DNA from 4 places in the Micromonospora sp. NPDC049107 genome. Region 2 is predicted to be linked to each of the others. Evidence: riboswitches for the same ligand, from Rfam matches in the RefSeq annotation. Region 2 holds a riboswitch; each other region holds the start of a gene.

Region 1 (5,096 bases), on a different contig from region 2:
GCGACTACACCCGCGCCACCCGCTCGCACACCGTGGCCAAGGCGACCGCCGACACCACCGCACTGCTCGCCGCCGCCCGGACACTGCTGCGGGCCGCCCTACCGGAGATCGACCGGCGCGGGGTCACCCTGCTCGGCGTCTCGGTCGGCAACCTGGACGACAACCCGGTGCAGCCGGAGCTGCCGTTCCAAGCCAACACCGGGGCCGACCTGGACGCCGCCGTGGACGCGGTCCGCGACCGCTTCGGCTCGACGGCGCTCACCCGGGCGGCGCTGCTCGGCCGCGCTCCCGGTGTCGAGATGCCGCTATTGCCGGACTAGAGCGCCCCGGTTGCTGCGACCGGAGACACATCACAGCAGGTCGGCGGTTTAGCCGGCCGCACACAGGTGAAGTCTTGAGGGGAAAGCCTGACGAGGGGGGCCCATGTCCGACGAGACCAGCAACCGACCGAGCCGTCGTGCCGAACGTCCGGGCGACGTGACCGACCCGCTGCTCTGGCAGCTCGCGGTCGACGTGCTCGAGGCCCACGAGGCCGACGACGAGGGTCGCTGCCGCAACCTCCAGTGCGCCGGCCAGTCCTGGCCGTGTGCGGCGCGTACGACCGCCGAGCAGTCGTTGCGACTGGCCCGCAGCACCCCCGACTCGGTCGAGACGGCCATCGACGGTGGCGGGGGCGGCACCGGCTGGACGGCCGAGGCCGCCGCGCCGGCGCAGCGCTGGGGCTGGAACGGCGACGTGATGGCCCGCCGCGAGGCGAGGTCGGCCGCCTCGGCGGCGTGACCCGTCCCGCGAGGACAGCGCCAGACGAACGAACGCTCGGCCGGTGACCCGGCCGAGCGTTCGTCGGTACGTACGTCAGAGAGCGAGCCGCTGCCCCGGGAAGATCAGGCCCGGGTCCGCGCCGATCAGCTGACGGTTGCGCTCGTACAGGGCCTGCCAGCCGCCGCTGCGGGGGTGCCGCTCGGCGATCTCCGACAGGGTGTCCCCCGGCGCGACCACGTACGTGTCGCCGCCGGCCGCCGGGGCGGTCCGCTCGTGACCACGGGTAGCCGGCTGGTCGCCGCGTGCCGGCCGCTCCTTGCCGGAGGTGGACGTCGACGACTTGGAGGTCGACTTCGTCGGGGACTTCGCGGTGGACTTCGTCGAGGTACCGCCCGACGAGCCGCCCTTGCGGCCGCAGGTCGGCCACGCGCCGATGCCCTGCCCGTCGAGCACCTTCTCGGCGATCGCGATCTGCTCGCCACGGCTGGCCAGATCGGCGCGGGCGGCGTACTTCGTGCCGCCGTAGCCGGCCCAGGTGCCCTGGGAGAACTGCAGCCCGCCGTAGTAGCCGTTCCCGGTATTGATCTTCCAGTTGCCGCCGGACTCGCACTGGGCGATCGCGTCCCAGTTGACACCGGCCTGGGCCGGGGCCGCCGGGCCGAAGAGGGCGACGGCGCCGGTGACCGCGCCGACCGCCAGGGTACCGACGGCGACGCGGCGGGTGGTGACCCGTCGATGACGGGGGGTGTACGCAGACGTCATGGATCATTCCTCCACGCCGGCGAGGTGAGCTGTCGGGTTCGGGCCGAGGAGCCCGGCCGCGCGCTGGCGGCTTCACCCCGAGGTGACATGCACCGAGGAACGTTGGGTCCCCCGCTCCTGCCCGGGTTCTGTTTCCGACGACCGGGGGCAGGATTTGGCGTTGCCGGTCGCGGCGTCCACGGTGGTGGACCCGACCGACGGTAGGCACGGTGGGTGACGGTCGCCCACCGCTTGTGAAGTTGTTCACCGGCTCACGCGGGGCGCTGCGGCCAGCGGTTGCGGACGACGTCCACCTGTGCAGCGGCCATCATGGACCGTTTCCGATCAGGGCCTGCCGTCCCGGTGAATTGACGTTCGGACAGGAAACCGTAGACGGGCGGTAGCGATGCTCTGGAGCACACCGGGTCCATCCCGGAAACGACACCCCAGGAGGAGATCATGCCGCTCCAGCAGAGTCGCAACGGCCGTCGCCGCGCCGCAGCCGTCCTCGTAGCCCTACTGGCCGGCGCTGGCCTGACGCTGTCCGCGCCGACCGCCGCACAGGCGTCCAGCCCGTGCACCAGCCTGACCTTCTACCGGGTCGGCGGCTACCCGGGCGGCGCGGACATGCACGTGCCCACCGTCGGCTGGCAGACCGGAAACAAAAGCTGCTACCTCACCTACGGCCACTCGGGCTCCGCGGTGCTGGTGCTCCAGGAGGCGCTGAACAACTGCTACGCGCGGTCGCTCAGCCTGGACGGGAACTACGGTCCGAAGACCCGGGACGCCGTCCGGTACGCCCAGCACAAGATCAATGAGGACATCGTGTACGCGAACATCGCCGAGGACGGCGAGTACGGCCCGCAGACACGTGCCTACATGGGCTTCGCGATCTTCGGGGTCAACGGCGGCCCGGTCATTCCCAACGTCTGCTACTACCCGGGCTGACCGCCGTACAGCGCCGGCCGGAGCCCTCGCGGACTCCGGCCGGCGCCGTGGCGGCCCCTCCCCCGGTGCGGCGTCGCCGGCTCCCCCCCTGCGCGGCGACGCTCATGGATCAGCAGACCCGGACCGCCTCGATCCGCTGATTCCAGTTCCCCCCGATCGCGGCCGAGTCGTACGCCAGGTTCGCCCGGTAGCCATAGGCGTGCTGGTAGCCGAGCAGGCCGGTGGCGTTGGCGTTGTCCCAGAAGGTGGAGACGGTGCCGGACGGCCGGTTGTTGATGATCGATTGGGCCCGGTTGCGGAAGTACGAGGGCAGCGGGACGTCGTTGCATCCGTTGTACGGACCGTCGAGCAGGAAGATGTCGCCGCTGAAGTTGGCCCCGGCGTACAGGCAGAGCAGACCCGACGGGCAGGCGTAGTTGGCCTGGGCCGGACTCGGGGCGACGCCGAGCGTGGCGCCCACGGCGATCGTACCGAGCAGCGCGGACGTGAGCCTTCGCAGAGCACTTCGCACGATGGTGACCTCCGGTGTCGTCACGACCGGAACCGGCCGCGAGTCGAGTTGCCGACATCACGTTGATCGATGTCCTTGTAGCAACGATGATCTGCGCGGAAGGTCGACGAATTCCTGCCGGAACCTCAATCCGGCTGTCCCGGGGGTGCCGGTGGGGCGACCGGCGGTGCAGCGAGCGGCGGTTCATGGAGATTCGGGTCCTCGGGCCGGTCGAGGTCTGGGCGAACGGCCGTCCGGTCGATGCCGGAGCGGCCCGCCAGCGCGCCGTCCTGGCCGCACTGGCGGTCGACGTGGGCCGACCGGTGAACCTGGACGCTCTGGTGGACCGGGTCTGGGGCGACGCGTCGCCGCCCCGGGTTCGCCACAACCTGCACGTCTACCTCGCCCGGCTCCGCCGGGTGCTGGCCGACGCGGGCGCGCCGGACGTGTTGGCGCGACGGTCGGGTGGTTACCTGCTGGACCTGCCACCGGAGACAGTGGACGGCCCGCACTTCGACGCGCTGCGGCAGCGTGCCGACGGGCTGCCCGACGGGGACCCCGAACGGGTGGAACTGCTGCGCAGGGCGCTTGAGCTGTGGCGTGGCGAGCCGCTGGCGGGGCTGCCGGGCGAGTGGGCGGCCCGGGTCCGGCAGGACTGGCACCGCCGGCACACCGACACCGTCGTGCAGTGGGCCCGTGGGCTGTTGCGACGGGGCGAGCCGGATGCGGTGATCGATCCGCTGACCCGGCTCGCCGACGAGCACCCGCTCGACGAACCGGTCGCCGCCGTGCTGCTGCACGCGTTGGTCGCGGCTGGTCGCGGGGCGCAGGCACTGACGTACTACGCCCGACTGCGGGACCGGCTCGCCGACGCGCTCGGTGTGGACCCGGGCATCGAGCTTCGCCAGCTACACCAGGCCATCCTGCGCGGCGAGGTCACCTCGCCGACCCCGGAGGTGTCCCCCGTGCCGGCCGCCGCGGTCATCGTCGCCCCGTCGCGGCCGGACCGCCCGGTCCCCGCGCAGTTGCCGTCGGATGTCCGGGGCTTCGCCGGGCGGCGTTCGGAGCTGGACCGTCTGGACGCGCTGCGGGCGTCCGCCGAGGAGCGACCCGGGGCCGTCCCGCTGGCCGTGCTCTCCGGAGCGGGCGGGGTCGGCAAGACGGCCCTCGCCGTGCACTGGGCGCACCGGGTCGCCGGGCAGTTCCCGGACGGGCAGCTCTACGCCAATCTGGAGGGCTACAGCCACAGCGGCGTCGTCCGAAGCGCGGAGCAGGTGGTCCGGGGCTTCCTGGCCGCGCTCGGGGTGCCGCCGCGCGAGGTGCCGGCGGACGAGCAGGCGCAGACCGCGTTGTACCGCAGCCTGCTCGCCGGTCGGCGGGTGCTGGTGCTGCTCGACAACGCCCGGGACGCCGCGCAGGTACGGCCGCTGCTGCCGGGCGCGGCCGGCTGCCTGGTGCTGGTGACCAGCCGGGATCGGCTCACCGGTCTGGTGGCCACCGAGGGCGCCGAGGCGGTCGTGCTGGATCTGCTCAGCGCCGACGACGCGCAGGCCCTGCTGTACGCGCGGATCGGGGCGCGGGCGGAGGCGGAGCGGGCCGCGGTCGACGATCTGGTCCGACTCTGTGACCGGCTACCGCTGGCCCTGGTCGTGGTGGCGGCGCGGGCGGTGGTCCGGCCCCACCTGCCGCTGGCCGAGTTGGGCGCGCAGCTCCGGGCCGGCGGCCGGCTGGACGGGCTCGACACGGGCGACCACGACAGCAGCGTGCGGGCGGCGCTGTCCTGGTCGTACCGGCTGCTGTCGGTGCCGACCGCGCGGCTGTTCCGGCTGGTCGGCGGCAGCACGGACGTGACGGTGAGTACGGCGGCCGGGGTCAGTCTCGTCGGTGCCGGCCGGCGGGCCGTCCAGGCGGCGTTCGCCGAGCTGGCGGATGCGCACCTGATGCTGGAACGTGCCCCGGACCGGTACGCCATGCACGACCTGCTGCGGGCGTTCGCGGCCGAACTGTCCGCCGAGCACGACCCGGCCGGCGACCGGGCCGAGGCGCGCGGCCGACTCTTCGACCACTACCTGCACAGCGCGCACGCCGCGGCCGTGCTGCTGCATCCGCACTGGGATCCGATCACCCTCGCCCCGGCCGTCGCCGGCGTGCGGCC
Region 2 (5,096 bases):
CGGGTCGCGAAGATCTACCCGAACCACGTGGTGCTGTGGGCCGCCGCGCTGCTGGTCGCCGGGTGGTTCGCCGATCCCGTCCTGCCGGCCGTCGCCGTGGAGAACCTGCTGCTGTTGCAGGCGTGGGACCCCCGGCTGGGCTGGTTCTACAGCGTCAACACGGTGAGCTGGTCGCTGTCCTGCGAGTTCTTCTTCTACCTCTGTCTGCCGCTGGCGCTGCCCCTGTTGCGCCGGGCGCGACCCGCGGTGCTCTGGGCGCTCGTGGTCGCGCTGCCGCTGCTGATCCTCGCGCTCTGGCCGGCCCAGCATCTGGTGCCGGAGGTAAGCCGCTGGTGGTTCACCCAGATCTTCCCGCCGGTGCGGTCCCTGGAGTTCTGGTTGGGCGCGGTGGCGGCCGAGCTGATGCTCCGGGGCCGGTGGCGCGGGCCGGGCCTGACCGCCGCCACCGCGATCTTCGTGGGCACCTGGGTGGCCGCCGCGCAGTGGATCCGCGCCGAGTTGTGGACCACGCTGCTCGCCGTCGCGTACCTGTTGGTGATCACCGCGGCCGCCGACGCCGACGTGCGCGGCCGGCGCTCGCCGTGGCGCTCGCGTCCGCTGGTCTGGCTCGGCGAGGTCTCGTTCGCCTTCTACCTGGTGCACGTCCTGGTGATGACGAGCGTGCTCCGGCTCAGCGGCGACTGGGGGACCGGTTTCCGGGGTTGGCGGGGTCCGGCGGTGGTGCTCGGATTCCTGCTCGCGAACCTGGTCCTCGCCGGGTTGCTGCACCGCTGGGTGGAGACCCCGATGATGCGCCGGCTCGCGCCACGTCGCCCGGGTCGCCCGCCGCTCGTTCCCCATCAGCGCACCACCTCGTCGGCCGGGAGCGGTGACGCCGGCGTGCCGCCCGTGCCCGCCCGTCCAGACGCGCAAGATCGCGCTCGATCCTGGTTGTAGTGGTCTCGTCAGCCGAGTGAGGCCACTACATCAACGATCGAGCGCGATCTTGACCGGCGCGGTGGCACCCACCAGCGCCGGCTGACGCCACCTGGTCCACGCTGGTCGGACGGGGTCGGCGCGGCGCTGGCCGACACGCCCGTCGCCGATGCGTCCGGGCGGTCCCGACGGTAGCGTGAGGACGTGCTCCCGGTCGCGCTCACCTGTCCCCTGTGGTGGGTGGCGCGCTGGGCGGCACGGGTGCTGACCAGCCTCGCCGTGCTGTCGCTCGCCCTGGGCGCGGCCCCGGCGCTGCTGCCGGCATCGACCGCCGCGGCCCCGCCGCCCATCATCGGGTCGCTCGCCCTCGCGGAGCCGCTCGGACCGTCGACCGCGGCCCTCTCCACCGTCCTCACCGACCGCGCCGCCACCGGCTCGGCCGCCACCGACCGCGCCGCCACCGACCGCGCCGGCACCGACCGCGCCGGCACCGACCGCGCCGTCACCGACCGCGCCGTCACCCGCAGGGTCGGCGGGGTACGAGCCGCAGAGCTTGGCGCTGACGCCTCCGCGCGGTCGGTCGACCCGCAGCCCGCCCGGCACGGTGGTTCGGACGCGTTGCCCCGCCCATTGGCGGGCGTGACCTCGACGCGCACGGGCTCGCAGCGGCCCCTCCGCGCCGCCGGCTCGGCCAGCCGGGCCCCCCGCGCCCCGCCGGCCTAGCGGGGTCAGTCACCGGGGCGGCACGCCGTCCCGCGAGCGCCGGAGTGTGGCGCGCCGAGATCTCCACCACCGGCGACGCCGCCAGACCGAACGCCAGTCACCACACCTGACGACACACCGCCCGCACCCGCCCGTGCGGCATCCCATCGCTTACGTGCTCATGCCGAGGTGTCGATCATGGAAACCGTCGTCTTCTACCAGTTCCTGACCGAGGTGCCCCAGGCCGCCGCCATCTGGTCGGCCCTGTTCCTGCTGGCGCTGACGGTCCTCGCCGTTCTGGTGGCCCGTCCGGAGCGGGACTCGCCCGCGGCCGACCCCACGCCGCCGACACCCACCGCCCGCGAGATGGCCGTCGCCGAGATGGCCGACCTGCGCCGGTACGCCGAGGAGGTGGCCGTGGCCGCCGCCCGGGCCGCGCGGACCGCCCGACGGCGGCGCGCTGACTGGCTGGTCGCTCAGGACGAGGCGCAGCGGGCCTGGACGGCGTACGACGAGGCGGACACGGCCGCCCGTCGGGTCGCCGGTGCCGGGGCGTTGCCGACACCGCGTACCCCGCACACCCCCGCCGAGTACGCGGCCCGGGAGCGCTATCTGCACCGTGCCGCCATGGCGGCGCACTGGCGGGGGGAGTTGACCATGGCTCAGCTCGGCGACGTGTTCGGGCACCGGCGCGGCTGGGACCCCCGCCGGCACCCGGTCGAGCAGGAGACGCTGCTCATCCGGGCGATCCGTGACGCGAGGCTGGCCGAGCACCGGACGGCCGCCGAGCGGGAGCGGTCGTCCTGGCGGGACGCCGAGGTGGCCGCCGAGTCGGCGCGCGTCCTCGCCGAGGAGGCGTACGTGGCGGCGGTCCGGTCGCGGCCGAGCCCGGCGTTCTCCCGGCGCACCGCGACGCGGCCGTCGCGTACGGCCCTCGTGGCACGCTGGCGTCCGGCCCGGGCCGGTTGAGCCCGATCCGTTATGTGAGGCGGGTCACCGGCGGCGGAAATCGGGCGGCGGGCATCATCGGCGGCCATTGCGCCCGCGATTGTGGCCGCGTTGTCGGCCACCTGTCCGGTTGTCGCCCACAGGTGCCGGCGGAACCCGTTGTCCCATCGAGTCACGTCAGCGGCAGAACGCGCAGAAATTGCTGGGCCAATCGATGTTTACGCAGGTGGGCGCGGCTTGGCAGAGTGCGTACCGGCCAGTACTGTCGTCCCGTCCGGTGCGGTTACCGATCGCAGGAGGCGACGCCGCGCCGACCCGCTCAATCGTGATCAACGAACCGGGGACCCACAGTAAGTCCGGGGTGAATCCGCGAGCCACGGCCCGCGGTAGGGCGATCTTCCCGCCCGAATCCGTCAGCTAACCCGGTAGGCGGTGACGGAAGGAGTTCCATCCTCGTGCAGCACCCCTCGACCCCCTTGTTGTTCCGCCGCCTCCACGGCGACGCGGTGTCCCCGCTCATCCGCCTCGTGACGGTGAGCTGACCCCCCGGGTCACCGCACTTCCCGCCCGGCCGCGCCGGGCGTTCCCCTGAGCGGCTCATCATCCGCGGGCCACCGCCCGCGCGCTGACGCCTGCCCGGATGCCGGTCGAGCCCCGGTGTGCCGCTCTCCCTGTGAACCGTGGAGGACCTCGTGAAGCACACCCTGAAGCGCCAGCTCCGTCGCCTCGCGACCGAGCGCCCGTACCAGATCGTCGCCGCCTCCGCCGCGGCCCTCGCGATCGCCACCACCGCCGGCGCTCTGGTCGCCGGCACCGACGACGCCCCGGCCGGCTCGCGCACCCCGACCACGGTCGCCGAGATGCGCAGTGACACCGTCGCCTCCCGTGGCGAACTCCGGTCCGCAGCTCCGTCGGCGAGCGTCGCGCCGAGCACCGCCGCCCCGGCCACCAGCGCCGCGTCCCCCGCCGCGAAGGCCACGAGCAACCCGGACGTCACCCGGAAGCCGACGCCGCCGAAGCCGCCCGCGACGAAGGTGCTCGACTACGACTACGAGGCGCAGAACACCTACTACAACTGTGGCCCGGCGGCCACCCGCAACGCGCTCAGCGCCAGCGGCATCGACCGCACCCAGGAGGAGCTCGGCGCCGAACTGGGCACCACCGAGATGGGCACCAACTCGGCCGAGGACACCACCCGGGTGCTCAACGCCGAGGTGAAGGGCTCCCCGTACCGCACCCGCATGTTCGCGGGCACGCCCAGCCCGGCCCAGATGGACCGCCTTCAGGCCGACGTCGTCAAGGCCATCACCGATGGCCGCGGCGTGGTGGCCAACGTCGCCGGCGACGCCGTCGACACCGAGGGCGGCTACCACTCCTACGGCGGTGGGCACTACATCGCCGTCGTCGGCTACAAGGACAACGGCCGTACGGTGCGGATTGCCGACTCGGCGAACGCCGCCGACCCGGCCTACTGGATCACCACGATCGACCTGGCGAACTGGATCGCCACCCGGGGTTACTCCGCCTGACCAACGCGCGACACCCCACGACGCCGCGGGCGCCGTCTCCCACGAGGGGCCGGCGCCCGCGGCGTTCCCAGGTCGGGGCCCGACGCGGGTGAACGGCTCTCGTACCGGGCCACGAACCGTGGGAGACTGCGGCCGTGGTGGATGAATCGGGCGGCCAAGCCGGCCGTGAGCCGATCCTGTTGCTGCTGCACGGCATGGGGGCGACGGGTGACGTGTGGCTGCCCTGGGCGCCACTTCTGGAGCAGCACTGGCCCGGCCGGTGGCTGGCGCCCGATCTCGCCGGTCACGGTTGGTCGGCGCCGCTGTCGTCGTACTCCTTCGAGGGTTTCGCCCAGCGGGTCGCGCAGGGCCTGGCCTCCGACGACCGCATCGTCGTGCTCGGGCACTCGCTCGGTGGCGTGGTCGGCCTGGCGCTGGCGGCCCGCGCCGCCGGTCTGCCGGTGGACGCGGTGGTGGGCTTGGGCATCAAGGCCGTCTGGGCGCCGGCCGAGCTGGCCCGCGCCGCGGACCTCGCCGCCCGCCCGGTGGGCTGGTTCACCAGCCGCACCGAGGCCGCCCGCCGCTATCTGCGGGTCGCCGGCCTCACCGGTCTGGTCCTCCCGGACCACCCGATGGTCGACGCCGGTCTGCGTCAGGTCGACGGCCGGTGGCGGCTCGCGATGGACAACGCCGCGTTCGCCGTCGGCGCGCCCGATCTGGCCGCGCTGCTCGCGGCGACCGACGTGCCGGTGGTGCTGGCCCGCGGGGAGCACGACCCGATGGTCACGGACGCGCAGCTCAAGGAGTACGGCGTACCGGTCGCCACGCTGTCCGGTCTCGGGCACAACGCGCACCTGGAGGATCCGGCGGCCGTGCTGGCGTTGCTGGAGCCGTACCGCTGACCGGTCAGGCGGCTGCGGGCGCGGGTAGTTCCCGGGCCGAGGTCAGCTCGCGGCGGGCGGCGGTCAGGAAACCCTCGGCGTACGACTCGGCCGGGAAGTCGCCCAGGTAGCGGCGGCGGGT
Region 3 (5,096 bases), on a different contig from region 2:
TCGAGTACATCGCCTCGGTGCTGCCGTCGCTCGGCGAGGACACCGCGACCCTGCACTCGCTGGGCACCCTGTTCCCGGGGATGACGGCCACCCGAACCGACCCGCCCGAGGTGGCGGCGGTGAAGGGCTCGCTGCGCATGCGCCGGGTGCTGGAACGGGCGGCCCGCGACGCGGTGCCGGGGGCTCCTGGCGAGCTGCGCCTGCTCTACCGGGGCGGGCTGCTGCGGTTGGACCGCCGCGAGCTGGACGCGATCCGGGACCGCGCGCTGCACCGGGGCGCCCGGCGCAACGAGGTTCGCCGCGCCGGCTTCGACGGTGTCTTCGCCGCGCTGTGGGCGCAGGCCCGGCGCGTGAACATCGGCCGGCTGCCCGAGCAGCGGGCCTTCGAGGACGAGATCGCGGAGCGGCCGGAGTTCCGGGAGTTCCTCAAGGCCTGGTGGCCGCGCCTGCACCCCCGGCACGTGCTGGGCTGGCTGGCTCGACCGGATCGGCTGCGCCGGTACGCCGGCGGGATCCTCTCCGGCGCGGAGATCCGGCTGCTCGGCACGGCGTACCAGAGTCTGGACAGTGCGGGCCTGACCATCGCGGACGTGGCGCTGCTCGACGAGCTGGACGCGCTGCTCGGCAAGCCGGTGAAACCGGCGCGGGCCCGGCGCGACCCGTTCCAGCTCGCGGGCGGCGTTCGTGAGCTGAGCACCGCGGCCGACCGGCAGCGGGCCGCCCGCGCGGCGGCCCGGGAGCGGCCGGAGGACTACCGGGAGTACGCGCACGTGGTCGTCGACGAGGCGCAGGACGTCTCGCCGATGCAGTGGCGGATGATCGGTCGGCGTGGGCGGTTGGCCTCGTGGACGGTGGTGGGCGACCCGGCGCAGACCGCCTGGACCGGTGACCCCGAGGAGCTGACCCGCTCCCGCGACCAGGCGCTGGGCCGGCGCAAACGGCACGAGTTCACGCTCACCACCAACTACCGCAACTCGGCGGAGATCTTCGCGGTGGCGGCGGCGGAGATCCGCCGGCTCTATCCGGACCTGCCCCTGCCGAGGGCCGTCCGCTCCACCGGCGTCGACCCGGTCGAGCTGGTGGTGCCGCCCGCCGGGCTCCAGGCCGCGGCCGTACAGGCGGCCACCGGCCTGCTGGGCGAGGTCGACGGCACGGTCGGGGTGATCACGCCGGTCACCCGCCGCGACGAGGTCGCCGGCTGGCTCGACGCGCTCGGCGCGACGCGCTTGCAGGTGGTGACCAGCCTGGAGGCCAAGGGCATGGAGTACGACGGGGTCGTGCTGGTCGCCCCCAGCGAGATCCGGGCCGATCCGGGCTCGGGTGTACGCACGCTCTACGTGGCGCTCTCCCGGGCAACCCAGCGGCTCACCACCGTCGACCCGACCGGCTGACCGTCGGGTTGGCGCGCCCAGGGGCCGGCCCTCGCCCTACACTTGCACACATAGCGATGTGAGCATACATTTGACCGGGTCCCGGGCGACGTCGGAGGGTGGGTCTCGTGGGAGCAGGACATGACCACCACCACGGGTCGGTCGCCAACGCCGCCCACCAGCATCGCGGACGGCTCTGGGCGGCCTTCGGACTGCTCGCTGCCCTGATGGTGGTCGAGGCGGTGACCGCCTTCCACACCGGCTCGCTGGCGCTGCTCTCCGACGCCGGGCACATGTTCACCGACGTACTCGGCATCGGGATGGCGCTCGCCGCGATCACCGCCACGCGGCGGGCCACCGGCGACCCGCAACGCACCTTCGGGCTCTACCGCCTCGAAGTTCTCGCCGCGCTGGCCAACGCCGTCCTGCTCTCCGGCGTGGCGGTCTACGTGGTGATCGAGGCGATCGGCCGGTTCGGCGACCCGCACCGGGTGCTCAGCGGTCCGATGCTCACGGTGGCCATCCTCGGCCTGCTCGCGAACGTGGTCGCCTTCGGGCTGCTGCGCGCCGGCGCCCGGGAGAGCATCAACCTCCAGGGCGCCTACCTGGAGGTGCTGGGCGACCTGCTCGGCTCGCTCGGCGTGATCGGCGCTGCGCTGCTCATCGCCGTCACCGACTGGTGGTGGGCCGATCCGCTGGTCGCGGTCGCGATCGGCGTGTTCATCCTGCCGCGCACCTGGCGGCTGGGGCGGGCCGCCGTACGCATCCTCGTGCAGGCCGCCCCGGAACACCTCCAGGTCACCGCCGTGCACGACCGACTGGCCGCGGTGCCCGGCGTGGTCGAGGTGCACGACCTGCACGTCTGGACGCTCACCTCGGGCATGGAGGTGGCCTCCGCGCACCTGACCATGGCGCCCGGCGCGGAGGTCGGCGCGGTGCTCACCGCGGCGCGTACCGCCCTGCGGGACGACTTCCGCATCGAGCACGCCACGCTGCAGACCGAACCCGGTGCCGCCCCGGGCGCCTGCGGTTCCGTCGAGTGGTGACCGTCATCCTTCGCGATGGTGCCGGCACCTTCCGTCACATCGGCTGCACAGACCCCACCAGCACCGGTAGGCTCTGTCCCGGCCACCACCCGGCGGCGCCTCCCGGCGCCGGTGGCGGCCGTCGCCTAATCGCCCGACAGGGCGAACCGGGGAACCATGTTCCTGGGGTGCATCCGCGTCAGCGGTAGGGATCTTCCGTCCCGAACCCGTCAGCTAACCCGGTCGGCGGCTGACGGAAGGACATGCGTAGTGGCACCAGCACGACCACCCGCCGCCCGGCTTGCGGCACTGATCGTCATGATGGTCACCCTCGGCGTCGCGCTTCCGGTCGGCGCCGCCACCGCCGCTCCCCCCGCCGGCCTGCGGGCCGCCGCCGCGCCCGACGGCGACGAGGAGGGCGGCACCCCGGCGCTACGGGCCCAGCTCGAGGCGGCCAGCAAGGGCTACCTGGACGCGAAGCGCGCGCTGGACACCTCCATCCAGCGGCAACAGCAGCTCGCGGTCAAGCTGAAGGACACCGAGGCCGAGATGACCGTACGCAACGGCAAGGTCGGCGAGATCGCCGGCGTCGCGTACCGCACCGGCCGACTCAGCACCGTCTCGGCCCTGCTCAACAGCAACACCCCCGAGGGCTTCATGGACCGGGCGGCCGCCCTCGACGTGGTGGCCGCCAACGAGGACCGGGTGCTGCGCGACCTGCACGCCACCCGGGACGAGGCGAACCGCACCCGCGTCGCCCTCGACGGCGAGATCCGGGAGCAGCGTAAGCAGGTCGAGGTGATGGCCAAGCGCAAGGAGCAGGCCGAGCGGGCCCTGACGGTCGCCAACGACAAGGCACGCGCCAGCGCCGCCGCCGACACCGACACCGGCTCCAACCGTGGCACCTCCACCGCCAACGCCCAGCCCGCACCGCGCAACTCCGACGGCTCCTGGCCATCCGAGTCGTGCAGCATCAACGACCCCACCCCGGCCAGCGGCTGCATCACCCCCCGCACCCTGCACGCGCTCAACCAGGCCAAGGCCGCCGGCTTCACCCGGTACGTCTCCTGTCACCGCAACGGCGGCTCGGGCGAGCACCCCAAGGGCCGGGCCTGCGACTTCGCCGCGCAGAAGGGTGGCTTCGGCGGCATCGCCACCGGCGGCGACAAGACGTACGGCAACAACCTGGCCGCGTACTTCATCCGCAACGCCGACCGGCTCGCGGTGCTCTACGTGATCTGGTTCAAGCAGATCTGGCTACCCAGCAGCGGCTGGAAGTCGTACAGCGGGGGGAACGGCGACCCCTCCAGCGACCACACCAACCACGTGCACCTGTCGGTGTACTGACCACCGACGCCGTCCGGGGTACGTCAGCGGGCGTACCCCGGACGTCGTCGCTGGTCGGACGACCACGCGGGGTCGGGCCGGGAGCATTCGGGTATGCCGCGAATCGCGCCCCGCACGCGCAAGGCCCTGCTCACCCTGCACCTGGTCACCTCCCTCGGCTGGCTCGGGGCCGACCTGGTGCTACTCACCCTCGGCATCGCGGCACAGCGCGGCGCCGACCCGGCCGTGGTCTACCCGGTCGCCGGGCTCGTCGGCACCGTGCTCTTCGCGCCGCTGAGCGTGCTCGTGTGGCTCGTCGGTGTCGCCAGCGCGCTGCTCACCCCCTGGGGCCTGCTGCGCTACCGCTGGGTGGTGATCAAGCTCGTGATCACCACAGTGATGGTCGGGCTGGTGCTGTTCCTGCTCACGCCGAACCTGCGGCACGCCGCCGCGCTGGGCGCCGCGCTACCGACGCGGGACCGCGCCGACCTGGTGATCGCGCCCGCGGTGTCGACCAGCCTCATGATCATCGCGACGGTCCTGTCGACGTACAAGCCCTGGGGACGCCGACCCGCCGGCGGCACGACGCGGGATCGCCCTGCGCGCCCCGTGACGCCACGTCACGCACCAATAAGGAAGTAGTGGGCGCGGGACCGAGGGCTCACGGCGCGGGGTCGTCGAGGGCCGCGCCGAGGCGCGCGGCCAGGGCGAGGTGGGCGGCGCGGGCCTGACCGAAGGCGTACCGGAACAGGGGTGTCGGCGCGCGCAGGGTGATGTCGACGTCGATGCGGACCAGACCGTCCGGCTCGGCGCGCAGCCGGGTGTGGTTGCGAACCGTGGTGGCGGGCCACTGGCGGGCCACGGTGACGATCTCGTCGGGCTCGCTGACCAGCACGTCCGCGTGGTACGTGGTGCGAAAGCGCAGCGGGCCGGCGACCAGCCTGTCGTTGATCGTGTAGCTGGCGCGGGCCCCCGGGCGGGGCGGCACCTCGCGCACCCGCACGATCAGGGGATGCAGTTCACCCTGACGGGTCAGGTCGCTCAACAGCGCCGCCGCCTCGGCGACTGAGCAGCGGGCCTGGACGGTGTAGCTGAAGGTATCGCTGCCGAACACACCGTCTCCCGACGTCGCTGGTCGCACGATCGTCCCGTACGCCGCCCTGGGCTGGCAACGGCCGGACGGACTGGTGCTGTCCCTCGGGGTCGACGTGGTGCTCTGCGCCGCCTCGTTGCAGGAGCCCGGGCAGGCCGCGCAGCCCGGCACCGACGTGGCGTTGCTGGCCGCCGGCTACGCGTCGGTCACGGCGATCCGGGCAGTCACCGAGGTGACCGACGTGGACCTGACCGGTCCGGACGCGCAGGCCTGACGGTGGCC
Region 4 (5,096 bases), on a different contig from region 2:
TGGTCGCCGCCGCCGCGGTCGGTGCCGGCATGATCGCCGTGCCGGCGCAGGCCGAGCCGACGGTCGACGAGATCGAGGCGCAGATCGACAAGAAGTGGGAGGAGTTGGAGCCCACGATCGAGAAGTACAACAAGGTGCGGGCGCAACTCGCCGTCAACCGCAAGAAGTCGTCCGAGCTTCAGAAGAAGATCGAGCCGCTGGCCCTGCAGAGCGAGCTGGCACTCAACCGGGTCGGCGACCTCGCTTCCCGTTACTACATGTCGGGCCCCTCGCAGGAGATCGGCGCGCTGCTGGTCAGCGCCAAGCCGGACACGCTCACCGAGCAGCTCACCCTCCTCGACCGGCTCGCCTCCCAGGAGCGCAAGCAGGTTGAGGGTGTGCTCGCCGTCCGGGCCAAGTACGACGGCGAGAAGCAGAAGCTGGACGCGCTGATCGCCACCCAGACCAAGCAGCAGAGCGAGCTGGCGGCCAAGAAGAAGCAGATCGACGCCGAGATCAAGAAGCTCGAAGCGTCGATGCCCAAGACCACGGTCAAGACCGCCGGCTGCCCGACCATCAACGGCGTGGTCTCTGTGGCGGCGCAGAAGGCGATCAAGACCGCCTGCCAGCAGGTCGGCGACCCGTACGTCTGGGGCGCCACCGGCCCGAACTCGTTCGACTGCTCGGGCCTGACCCAGTACGCCTACAAGTCGGCCGGGATCTACCTCACCCACCACACGGGTGATCAGTGGAACGAGGGCAAGGCCGTCTCGCGCGCCGACGCCCGTGCCGGTGACCTGGTCTTCTTCTACTCGGGCCTGAGTCATGTCGGGCTGTATCTGGGCAACAACCAGATGGTGCACGCGCCACGCGCCGGTAAACCGGTGCAGGTGTCCAGCATCAACACCATGCCGGTCGCCGGGTTCCGCCGACCTGGCTGATCCCCAGCACGCACGACGACGGCCCCCGGTCACCTCGACCGGGGGCCGTCGTGGTTCCTCAGCGGGGTGCGCCCACCGGGGACGGCAGCAACTGCACGTCGGCGAGGTCGACGTACATGACGCGGTGGCCGAACTGGATCTGCGCGTACCGGTTCTGGCCCCGGATCACCGTCCAGTCGCCGGGCGAGGAGCCGTCGAACGTGCTGGCCCGGTAGTACTCGCCGGGCAGCACCGCGCCGACGGCGTACCGCTGGCCGGCGGCGAGGGTGTACTGCAACGGTGAGATCGCCTGGTACGGCACGCCGGCCGGGTAGGCCGCCTGCTCCGGGTACGCCCGCCCGTAGACGGGGACCGTGGCCCGGCCGGGCTTCGGGGTGACCACCATGCCGACCGTCCAGGTGGCCGTCGGCGCGGACGCGGGGTTGTGGAACCACGCCCGCTGCCCGAGGTACCAGATGGCCGTCCAGTCGCCCTGTCGACCGGCCAGCGCGTACGTCTGGCCGGCGGACGCGCGGGCACCGTGGTCCGACACGTCCATCGTGTTCGGGGTGCCGTCGGGGCGCAGCGCGATGTCGTTGACCAGTGGCGCGTCCGGAGCCGGCGCGGTGCGTAGCACCACCGACGAGGAGCCGCGGGGCGCGCACGGCGTCCCGGGGGTGACGCATCCGGTGAACGCCGGCTGGTTTGTCGCGTAGTCGGGGTCGATCCGGACCAGCCCGGTGGCCGGGCTGCCGGTGTCCAGCCGTGGGGCGTGCAGCAGGTCGAAGTAGTGCGTCCAGTCCCAGTACGGCCCGGGGTCCCAGTGCATCCCGCGGACCGTCGCCGCCGTGGTGCCGGGCACGTTGTCGTGGCCGATGATGTGCTGGCGGTCCAGCGGGATGCCCAGCCGCAGCGCGAGGTGCCGCACCAGCTTCGCCGACGTGCGGTACATCGCCTCCGTGTACCAGGTGCCCTGCGCGGCGAAGCCCTCGTGTTCCAGCCCGATCGACTTGGCGTTGACGTACCAGTTGCCGGCGTGCCAGGCGACGTCCTTGGTGCGGACGTGCTGGGCGATGTGCCCGTCCACCGAGCGCAGCGAGTAGTGCCAGCTCACGTAGGTTGGGTCCTGGACGAGTTGCAGGGTGGTCGCCCAACTCGCCTCGGTGTCGTGGATGACGATGTACTCGATCTTCTGCCGGGCGGGCCGGTCGGACAGGTCGTGGTTGCCGTAGTCGCCGTCGCCGAACGCCGCGTAGGGTGCCGGGATCCACTCACAGGACACGGTGCTCGGGCACTCCAACCCGTCCGGGCGGGCGAGTCGCCGCAGCCCCAGTCGGTCCAGCCAGGACCGCTCGGGTCGTACCGCCCGGGCCGGCAGCGTGACCCGCTGGCCGTCGTCGGTCACCCGCGTCTCGCCCGCGCCGATCGTGGTGAAGACCTCGTCGGCGAAGGCCGCCGCGGCATCGGCGCTGTCCGCGCCGGCATAGCGGGCCACCGCGCCGTACCAGGTGCCCGGGTCGGTGCCGACTCCGACCGGGGCGCCGACCTCCCGTTGGTACGCGGCCAGCAGCGCCGCCCCACCCCGGAGGTTCGTCGTCGGGTCGGTGCGCAGCGCCTCGGCGGTGGCGCCGGTGAGCGCGGCGGCGGCGTCCACGGTCTGCAGCGCGGCGCTGGGCGGCGCGTTGCCGGGGGCGGGCGCCGGTGCGAGAGGACGACGGGACTCGTCGCCGCGCGGATCCTCTCCCGGGGCGTCGTGGTGACCGCCCCGGGGCAGGGCGGTCACGTGCCGGGCGTCGGTCAGGTGCATCGGGCCGTAGCCGCCGCTGGTGCTCGGCGTGCCGGCATTGCTGTCCCAGCGGGACTCCAGGTAGGAGACGCCGAGTAGTACGTCGATGGGTACGCCGTACTCGGTCGCCGCGGCGGCGTACTGCTGCTGGCGGTCGGCGGCGGGGGCCGCGGTGGCCGGGCCGGCGGACAGCGGCACGGCCGCCGTGGCGGTGACGAGCGCGACGGCGAGCAGGGTCGGACGTTTCATCGAACCCCCTACATGTGAACTGGTGTCGGTGCCGTCACCTTCGTCCTGCTCGGGAGCCCGCGTCAATACCTTTCCATGTTTCGAAACGTACGGAAGGAAATCTTCACGTCCGCTCGATGGCCCGCCGCAATCGGTACGGAGTGTCACGGCCGCACGGGTTGCGGATCGGTAACGGCCGTCTCTACTCTGGTCATTCGTCGGCCCGGTAGCAGGTCTGCCCACCCCGGGCGGTAACGGACCGACACCGCCGAGTCGCTCGCGAGCGAGCCGGGGACCCAGGTTCCTCGGGGTGAATCCGCAGTTCCTGCGGTAGGGCGCCCACTTCCCGCCCGAACCCGTCAGCTAACCCGGTAGGCGGTCAGGAAGAAGGAGTACGGAACCCGGTGGCCCTCCAAGCCCCGCGGCCGTCGTCCGGACGGTCGGCCTCGGCCGACCCGACGTCGATCGTGCCGCGTCCACGCTGGTCCCGCTTCACCACCGCCCTCGCCGCCCTGGTCGGCGTCGCCGTCGTCCTGACCGGTAGCGCCACGGTGGCCCACGCCGACCCGTCCGTCGCCGAGATCGAACGGCAGATCGACGACGACTGGAACAAGCTCGAACCGATCATCGAGCGGCACAACGCCACCCGAGCCGACCTGGCCCTCAAGCGCAAGCAGGCCGACACGCTCGCCGCCCGCATCGCGCCGCTGGAGCGCCAGGTCGACGCCGCGATGGACAAGGTCAGCGCGCTGGCCGTCCGCGCGTACATGGGTGAAAACCTGTCGACCGTCAACACGATGCTCGGCAGCCGGTCGCCCAGTGAGATGGTCGGTCAGCTCGAAATGCTCGACCGCTTCGCCCACAACCAGCAGGAGGACGTCCGCCAGGTCGCCGACCTGCGCAACGAGCTGGCCCGGCAGAAGGCGCCGCTGGACGAGATGGTGGTCCAGCTGACCCGCACCGAGGCCCAGTTGGCGGCGAAGAAGAAGCAGATCAACGAGGAGATCGACCGGCTACAGAAGCTGCGCCTCAAGGTGTACGGCAACGGCGGCGGCGGTTCGCTGCGTCCCGCGCCCTGCCCGGCCAGCTACCCGGGTGGCGGTGCCGGCATCGCGGTCAAGTTCGCCTGCGCCCAGATCGGCAAGCCGTACGTGTGGGGCGCCGAGGGTCCGAACTCGTACGACTGCTCCGGGCTGATGCTGGCCGCCTGGGCGAAGGCCGGTGTGTCGCTGCCGCACAACGCCGCCGCGCAGAGCCGGGTGACCAAGAACGTCAGCAAGGGCGACCTGCGCCCCGGTGACCTGGTCTTCTACTACAGCGACATCCACCACGTCGGCATGTACGTCGGCGACGGCTGGGTGGTGCACGCCTCCCAGGCCGGCGTGCCCGTCAAGATGAAGAAGGTCGACGACGGGCCCATCCACAGCTACGGTCGCCCCGGCTGAGGTGTAAGGAAGGGCCCCCTTCTAACGCCTCAGGTATAGAAGGGGGCCCTTCCTTACATCGCAAGGGCGGATCAGCGCGTCGGCCAGGCACGCCAGTTCTGCCAGGAGCGACTGGGCGTCGGGCCTCGCTGACCCTGGTAACGCGAGCCGTAGACCACCGAGCCGTACGGGTGTTCGGCGGGCGACGAGAGTCGGAAGATGCAGAGCTGACCGATCTTCATGCCCGGCCAGAGGGTGATCGGCAGGTTCGCCACGTTGGACAGCTCCAGCGTGACGTGCCCGGAGAAGCCCGGGTCGATGAACCCGGCGGTGGAGTGGGTGAGCAGGCCGAGGCGGCCCAGCGAACTCTTCCCCTCCAGTCGGCCGGCGAGCTGGTCGCCGAGCGAGATCACCTCCAGCGTCGAGGCGAGCACGAACTCTCCCGGGTGCAGCACGAACGGCTCGCCGTCGGGCACCTCGACCACCGAGGTCAGGTCGTCCTGCTGCATGGCCGGGTCGATGTGGGTGTAGAGATGGTTGTTGAAGACCCGGAACAGCCGGTCGAGTCGTACGTCGATGCTGGAGGGTTGGACCAGGGTGGGCTCGAACGGCTCCAGGCCCAGCGTGCCGGCCTTGATCTCGGAGACCAGGTCACGGTCGGAGAGCAGCATCGGACCACCATAGCGAGGTGGGCGGTGACCAGCGTGTCGAGGTCGCTCCTCGTACATTTGTTCGATAGAATGCTCGCATGGCTTCCTG

The links. A riboswitch is a leader RNA that binds a small molecule or an ion and turns the genes downstream of it on or off. The one in region 2 is predicted to bind cyclic di-AMP.
Region 1: linked by a shared signal. The riboswitch ahead of AB0B55_RS17400 (transglycosylase family protein) and the one ahead of AB0B55_RS10790 (C39 family peptidase) in region 2 are both predicted to bind cyclic di-AMP.
Region 3: linked by a shared signal. The riboswitch ahead of AB0B55_RS23145 (hypothetical protein) and the one ahead of AB0B55_RS10790 (C39 family peptidase) in region 2 are both predicted to bind cyclic di-AMP.
Region 4: linked by a shared signal. The riboswitch ahead of AB0B55_RS12275 (NlpC/P60 family protein) and the one ahead of AB0B55_RS10790 (C39 family peptidase) in region 2 are both predicted to bind cyclic di-AMP.

The regions. Positions count from the first base shown of each region.
Region 1 is NZ_JBEZEC010000006.1:339,968-345,063, reverse strand. It holds gene dinB (DNA polymerase IV) at 1-320, shown strand, start outside; gene AB0B55_RS17405 (hypothetical protein) at 424-780, shown strand; gene AB0B55_RS17400 (transglycosylase family protein) at 856-1,524, opposite strand; cyclic di-AMP (ydaO/yuaA leader) riboswitch at 1,524-1,694, opposite strand; gene AB0B55_RS17395 (peptidoglycan-binding domain-containing protein) at 1,963-2,451, shown strand; gene AB0B55_RS17390 (peptidase inhibitor family I36 protein) at 2,561-2,962, opposite strand; gene AB0B55_RS17385 (BTAD domain-containing putative transcriptional regulator) at 3,148-5,096, shown strand, end outside.
Region 2 is NZ_JBEZEC010000003.1:551,363-556,458, forward strand. It holds gene AB0B55_RS10775 (acyltransferase) at 1-936, shown strand, start outside; gene AB0B55_RS10780 (hypothetical protein) at 1,120-1,638, shown strand; gene AB0B55_RS10785 (hypothetical protein) at 1,816-2,586, shown strand; cyclic di-AMP (ydaO/yuaA leader) riboswitch at 2,872-3,012, shown strand; gene AB0B55_RS10790 (C39 family peptidase) at 3,246-4,094, shown strand; gene AB0B55_RS10795 (alpha/beta hydrolase) at 4,229-4,975, shown strand; gene AB0B55_RS10800 (CDP-glycerol glycerophosphotransferase family protein) at 4,980-5,096, opposite strand, start outside.
Region 3 is NZ_JBEZEC010000009.1:243,900-248,995, reverse strand. It holds gene AB0B55_RS23155 (AAA family ATPase) at 1-1,391, shown strand, start outside; gene AB0B55_RS23150 (cation diffusion facilitator family transporter) at 1,499-2,416, shown strand; cyclic di-AMP (ydaO/yuaA leader) riboswitch at 2,529-2,660, shown strand; gene AB0B55_RS23145 (hypothetical protein) at 2,714-3,742, shown strand; gene AB0B55_RS23140 (hypothetical protein) at 3,836-4,363, shown strand; gene AB0B55_RS23135 (SRPBCC family protein) at 4,383-4,835, opposite strand; gene AB0B55_RS23130 (hypothetical protein) at 4,909-5,088, shown strand.
Region 4 is NZ_JBEZEC010000004.1:239,257-244,352, reverse strand. It holds gene AB0B55_RS12285 (NlpC/P60 family protein) at 1-920, shown strand, start outside; gene AB0B55_RS12280 (N-acetylmuramoyl-L-alanine amidase) at 979-2,934, opposite strand; cyclic di-AMP (ydaO/yuaA leader) riboswitch at 3,170-3,305, shown strand; gene AB0B55_RS12275 (NlpC/P60 family protein) at 3,318-4,358, shown strand; gene dcd (dCTP deaminase) at 4,430-5,008, opposite strand; gene AB0B55_RS12265 (pyridoxamine 5'-phosphate oxidase family protein) at 5,086-5,096, shown strand, end outside.